Regions from separate parts of the Stenotrophomonas sp. YJH_SMC_69 genome, predicted to be linked through region 1. Evidence: riboswitches for the same ligand, from Rfam matches in the RefSeq annotation. Region 1 holds a riboswitch; the other holds the start of a gene.
What was found. Region 1 has a riboswitch for thiamine pyrophosphate ahead of thiC (phosphomethylpyrimidine synthase ThiC). Riboswitches for the same ligand answer to the same signal wherever they lie in the genome.
Positions count from the first base shown of each region.

Region 2: another riboswitch for thiamine pyrophosphate. It lies ahead of AC5P8F_RS15195 (TonB-dependent receptor); the one in region 1 lies ahead of thiC (phosphomethylpyrimidine synthase ThiC).

Region 1 is NZ_JCAFTS010000006.1:918-4,328, reverse strand. It holds gene thiC (phosphomethylpyrimidine synthase ThiC) at 1-1,746, opposite strand, end outside; TPP riboswitch at 1,829-1,930, opposite strand; gene AC5P8F_RS11905 (BCCT family transporter) at 2,196-3,411, shown strand, end outside.
Region 2 is NZ_JCAFTS010000008.1:191,402-194,812, forward strand. It holds gene AC5P8F_RS15185 (glycine zipper 2TM domain-containing protein) at 1-236, shown strand, start outside; gene AC5P8F_RS15190 (phosphotransferase enzyme family protein) at 358-1,482, shown strand; TPP riboswitch at 1,581-1,676, shown strand; gene AC5P8F_RS15195 (TonB-dependent receptor) at 1,747-3,411, shown strand, end outside.

The DNA of each region.
Region 1 (3,411 bases):
CATCGAACAGAAGTGCGGGCCGCACATCGAGCAGAAGTGCGACAGCTTGTGCGCATCCTTCGGCAGCGTTTCGTCATGGAACTCCCTGGCCTTCTCCGGATCCAGGCCAAGGTGGAACTGGTCTTCCCAGCGGAACTCGAAGCGCGCCTTGCTCAGTGCGTTGTCGCGTACCTGCGCGCCCGGATGGCCCTTGGCCAGGTCGGCCGCATGCGCGGCGATGCGGTAGGCCATGATGCCGTCACGCACGTCCTGGCGATTGGGCAGGCCGAGGTGTTCCTTCGGCGTCACGTAGCAGAGCATCGCCGTGCCGAACCAACCGATCATCGCCGCACCGATCGCGCTGGTGATGTGGTCGTAGCCCGGCGCGATGTCGGTGGTCAGCGGCCCCAGCGTGTAGAACGGCGCTTCGCCGCATTCACGCAGCTGCTTGTCCATGTTCTCCTTGATCAGCTGCATCGGCACGTGGCCGGGGCCTTCGATCATGGTCTGCACATCATGCTTCCAGGCGATCTTGGTCAGCTCACCCAGCGTCTCCAGCTCACCGAACTGGGCCGCGTCGTTGGCATCGGCGATGCAGCCCGGGCGCAGGCCGTCACCCAGCGAGAAGGTCACGTCATAGGCCTTCATGATCTCGCAGATGTCTTCGAAGTGCGTGTAGAGGAAATTCTCCCTGTGGTGCGCCAGGCACCACTTGGCCATGATCGAACCACCACGGCTGACGATCCCGGTCACGCGCTTGGCGGTGAGCGGCACGTAGCGCAGCAGCACGCCGGCGTGGATGGTGAAGTAGTCCACGCCCTGCTCGGCCTGCTCGATCAGCGTGTCGCGGAAGATCTCCCAGGTGAGCGCTTCGGCGCGGCCGTCGACCTTCTCCAGCGCCTGGTAGATCGGCACGGTACCGATCGCCACCGGCGAATTGCGGATGATCCACTCGCGGGTTTCGTGGATGTGCTTGCCGGTGGACAGGTCCATCACGGTGTCACCACCCCAGCGGATCGCCCACACCAGTTTCTCCACCTCTTCGGCAATGCCCGAGGACACCGCGCTGTTGCCGATGTTGGCGTTGATCTTGGTCAGGAAGTTGCGGCCGATGATCATCGGCTCGCTTTCCGGGTGGTTGATGTTGTTGGGCAGCACCGCACGGCCACGGGCGATTTCATCGCGCACGAACTCCGGCGTGATGATCTTCTGGATCGAGGCGCCGAACGCCTCGCCCGGGTGCTGCTGCAGCAGGCCGGCGTCGCGGATCGCGTCCAGCCGCTGGTTTTCGCGGATGGCGACGAATTCCATTTCCGGCGTGATGATGCCGCGGCGCGCATAGTGCATCTGGGTGACGTTCGCGCCTGCACGTGCACGGCGCGGCAGGCTGCGTGTGGGGAAGCGCACAGCATCGAGCTTCGGGTCGTGCTCGCGATCGCGGCCAAACGACGAACTCAGGCCGTCGAGCTGTTCGGTATCGCCGCGCTCCTCCACCCAGCCACGACGCAGCGCCGGCAGGCCCGCGGACAGATCGATACGCGCGTCCGGATCGGTGTACGGGCCCGACGTATCGTAGACCGTGACCGGTGCATTCTCCTCGCCGCCGAACAGCGTCGGCGTGCGGGTCAACGCGATCTCGCGCATCGGCACCTGCAGATCCGGACGCGAACCGGGTACGTGGATCTTGCGCGAGCCGGGAATGGGCCGGGTCACGGATTCGGAGAGTTGCTGGGCCTGTTGCTGCAGGGCGGAGAGCTGTGCGTTCATCGGGCATCGTCCAGGAAGGTCAGGGACGAAGCGGCGGCGCACTGCGACCGCGCACGGACGGTCCTTGGGCGGTGTCCGGGCACGGCTGCACTGCAAAGCTTCCCTACGCCGGTATGAGCCGGATCAGGTTCCAAGGGACTGTCTCAACCGTGGCCACATGGCCGCGGTACCCCCGCTTCTTGGCGTGCATTAGAGCATAGAGCGCCCGCTCCGGGAGTTGCCCCCGCGGTCAGTTCCGCTTTCCTGTGGAAAGCGGATCTGATCCGGATCGCTGTTCGTTAACAGAACCATGACGTCGCGTTCAGTAACGTGCACGTCCGTCGCCCTCCAGCGACCGATGCGTCCTTCGCCGCCGACGCGGCCCCTGCCCGGTTCGCGCTGCATGCCGCCGGTCCTTCGCTGCAAGCTCTGCTCGCTCCCCTCAATCCCTTGATCGGAGAAGCTCCTTCATGGTGTTTCGCGTTTCCATCGCACTGGTTCTGCTGCTGGTGCTGCTTGCCGGTATTGCACCAGGCCCCTTCAATGCCGTGGTGCAGTCGATGCTGGCAGAAGTCATCCGCAGCGTCGGCTGGCTGTACCTGCTGGTGGTATTCCTGGCCCTGGTGTTCCTGATGTACCTGGCTTTCGGTCGCTTCGGCAACCTGCGCATCGGTGGCGAAGACGCCGAGCCCGAGTTCTCGCGAGCCAGCTGGATGTCGATGCTGTTCGCCGCCGGCATGGGCATCGGCCTGGTGTTCTGGGGCGCCGCCGAGCCCATTTCGCACTTCAGCAAGCCACCGGAAGGGCTTGCTCCGCAGAGCCTGGATGCGGCACGCGCCTCGATGCGCTATGCATTCTTCCACTGGGGCCTGCACCCGTGGGCCATCTATGCGCTGATCGGGCTGGCAATGGCCTGGTTCCAGTTCAACCGCAACGGCCGCGGCCTGGTCAGCGACATGCTGCAGCCGATCATCGGCCGCCACCATCGCGGCTGGATCGGTAGGGTGGTCAACATCGCTGCAGTGGTCGCCACCGCGATCGGTGTCGCGACTACGCTGGGCTTCGGCACCATCCAGATCGCCGCCGGCATCGAGCGCGTGTTCGGCGTGCAGGCTACCGTCGCAGTGCAGATGACCATCATTGCCGTCGCCTTCGTGCTGTATATGGCGTCCACCGCCAGTGGCGTGGAGCGAGGTGTGAAGTGGCTGTCCAATTTCAACCTGGCGTTGGCTGCCCTGCTGGCCGCCATCCTGCTGGTGCTGGGGCCGACCGGCTTCATCTTCGATACCTTCACCACCACGCTGGGCTCCTACCTCAACCAGCTGGTGACGATGAGCCTGCGCATGTCACCGTTCTCCGGCAGCACCTGGGTGGCGGACTGGACAATCTTCTACTGGGCCTGGTGGATCTCGTGGGCACCGTTCGTGGGGTCGTTCATCGCACGCATCTCGCGCGGCCGCAGCGTGCGCGAGTTCGTGATCGGCGTAGTGCTCGCGCCGACGCTGCTGGGCTTCTTCTGGTTCGCCGTATTCGGCGGCACCGCGCTGTGGGCACAGATCTTCGGCCATGCCGACCTGGTGCAGGCGCTGGGCAATGGCTACGAGACCGTGCTGTTCACGCTGTTCGACAGCATGCCGCTGCCGCTGCTGCTGTCGTGCATCGCACTGGTACTGCTGATGATCTTCT
Region 2 (3,411 bases), on a different contig from region 1:
CGGCCACCGTCGGCGGTGCCGTGGCCGGCGGCGCGATCGGCAACCTGACCACCTCCGACCGCCGCGACCGCCGTTACTACGACAATCGCCGTTACGACGACCGCTACGATCGCCGTTACGATCGTGGCTACTACCGCAGTGGCTACTACGACCGTGGCGATGACCGCCGCTGGCAGCGTGAGCGCTACTACGACAACCGCTACTACCACGACCGCGGCCGCCATCGCGGCTGGTAAGCAGCGCCGACATACCGATGACGCGGAGACGGGCGGGTCGATGACCCGCCCGTTTGCGTTGGCCACGCGCATGGCGTTGAATGCGCAGCCTTGGATGTGACTTTCCCGATCGGACTGTGGCATGACGTCTTCCTCCCACCGCGTGCAGGGCCTCAACAACGACGAGGTCGCTGCCGACTGGCCACCGATCAGCGCGGCGGACATCGCGTGGCTGAGTACGCGTTACCCGCAGCTGGGCGGGCACAGCCAACCCCGCTGGCACAGCCCGCGGCCGCTGTCTGCCGCCGCCATCGTCAATGGCACGCGCGCACCGGTATTCATCAAGCGCCACCACCACAGCGTGCGCAGCGCGGCCTGTCTGGAAGAAGAACACCACTTCATCGCCCATCTCGCCGCCGCCGGCGTGCCAGTGGTGCAGGTGCTGCCGGCCACCGATGGCCACACTGCGGTCGAACACGGCGAATGGACGTTTGAACTGCACGATGTCGGCGTGGGCGACGACCTGTATCGCGACGCGGTGTCGTGGTCGCTGTTGACCGATGTCGCGCAGGCCCGCGAAGCAGGGCGCACGCTCGCACAGCTGCACCGTGCCGCCGCCAGCTACCACGCGCCCCAGCGCAGCACCCATCTGCTGGTGGCGCGCGACGACCTGATCCGTGCCGACGATCCGATCGCCGCCATCAAGGCAGGACTGGATGAACGTCCCGGGCTGGCACGCTATCTCGCGCGCATTCCATGGGAAGCACAGCTGCAGCGCGACGTGCTGCCGTGGCACGCCGGCCTGGCCGAGCGCCTGCGCGCCGAGCCCCGGCTGTGGGCGCACAACGACTGGCATGTCTCCAACCTGCTGTGGCGCAACGGCGAGGTCAGCACCGTGCTGGATTTCGGCCTGGCGTCGCCCACCAGCGCGCTGTTCGACCTCGCCACCGCGATCGAGCGCAACGCAGTGGCGTGGCTGGAACTGGAGCGCGGCATGGAGGCAGTGCGCATCGATATCGCGCTGGCCCTGCTCGACGGCTACCGCGAGGTGCTGCCGTTGTCGGCGGCACGCGTGCACCTGCTGGCCGACCTGCTGCCAATGGTCCATTTCGACTTCGCACTGTCCGAAGTGGAGTACTTCGAAGGTGTCACCCGCTCAACCGCGAATGCCGACGTGGCCTGGCAGCCCTTCATGCTGGGCCATCCGGCGTGGTTCCACAGCGCGCCGGGGCGGGCACTGCTGCAGGCCCTGCACGCCGTCGCGTGATCCGGTTGACGCAGCGTTGCGGTCAGATCCCTTTCCGCAGGAAAGGGATCTGACCCCGGCTGGCGCTCGCAAATCCGTACCATTTGTAGTGAAATGGTCACCTGAAGCGGGGGTGCCTGGATCTGCCAGGCTGAGAGAGTCCCTTGGAACCTGATCCGGTTTGCACCGGCGTAGGGAGCTTTGAGCCGCAGCCACACCCCCATCATGGGCCGGTGCACCTGCGCGCCGTCGCTTCGTCTCCCTTGTTGTCCGAAGACGAACCGAATGAACCGCTGCCTGCGCCCCACCCTGCTCTCACTCGCCCTCTGCGCCGCGCTGCCGCTGCATGCCAGCGAGGCCGAGGCCACCACCGATGCGGCTGCCACTGGTGCCGAACGCTCGCCGACCGAACTGGCGGCGGTGCGCGTGGAGGCCGGCAAGCCGAAGGCCGATACCTCGCGCGTGAATGCCTTCGGCGGCGGTTCGTGGAAGGACACGCCGGCTTCGGTGAACGTGCTCGAGCGCGACTATCTCGAACGTCGCCAGGTACGTTCGCTGTCCGAGCTGGCCAGCAACGATGCCTCGCTGGGTGATGCGTATGCACCTGTGGGCTACTACCAGAACATCGCCATCCGCGGCTTCGCGCTGGACGCCGCCACCGGCTACCGCTTCAACGGGCTGTCCATCGCCGGCGAGCAACGCCTGGCGCTGGAGAACGTGCAGTCGGTCGAGATCCTCAAGGGTGAAGCCGGCCTGGCGGCAGGGGTGATGGCGCCGGGCGGGATCATCAACTACATCGGCAAGCGCCCGGCTGAAGTACGCACCGCCACGCTCGGCACCGATTCGGAAGGCTCACGCTACGTCGCCGTCGATGTCGGCCACTGGATCACCCCGCGTTTCGGCCTGCGCCTGAATGCCGCATGGGACTCCAGCAATTCCTACGTCGCGCACGCCGATGGCCGCCGCAACTTCTACTCGCTGGCCGCCGACTGGCTGATCGGCGAGCGCGGCAAGCTGGAAGTGGATGCCAACTACCAGACCAGCTCGCAGCGCTCGGTGTCCGGCTACCAGCTGCTGGGCGCGCGTGACCTGCCGCGCGGTGTCGACCGCGAGCACCTGCTCGGCTACCAGCCGTGGCAGCGCCCGGTGGATATCGCCAGCACCAACATCACCGCGCTGCATACCTACGACTTCAACGATGCCTGGCAGTCGCGCGTCTCGGTCGGCCACAGCCGCTCGGTGATCGATGACAACGTCGCCTTCGCCTACGGCTGCTACTACGCCGTGCAGTGCGCCGATGGCAGCGTGCCAGGCAACTACTTCGCGCCCAACGGCGACTACGATGTCTACGACTACCGCAGCCCGGACGACACCCGCCGCAACCAGCAGGCCCGTGCCGAGCTGCGTGGCCGCTTCGAGACCGGCAGCGTCGGCCATCAGCTGACCCTCGGTGCCGACTACTTCCGCCGCACCGTGGACAAGCGCCCGAGCGTCAACGAGTACGTCGGCACCAGCAACATCCACGATCCGCAGGTGCCCGTGTTCGAGCCGTCGCCGAAGATGCCCGGCCCCTCCGCACGACGCCTGGACAGCCGCCAGACCGCGTTCTTCGCGCTGGACCGGATGAGCTTTGGCGATGACTGGCAGTGGTTGGCCGGTGGCCGCTTCGTGCGCCTGGACGAGCGTGCCTACGACAAGCGTGGCGTTCCGCAGCGGCACAGCCGCCTGTCGCGGTTCCTGCCGCAGACCGCGGTGGTGTGGAAGGCCACCGATCAGCTCAACGCCTATGCCAGCTACGTGCGCGGCATTTCGCTGGGACAGGAAGCGCCGTTCTGGACCAGCAATGCCGACACTTTCCTGCCGTCGGTGCAGTCGCGGCAGCTGGAAGTGGGCGTGAAGTACGTGCCGGTCGAAGCACTGACCTTGGGCGCGGCGGTGTTCCGCATCTCG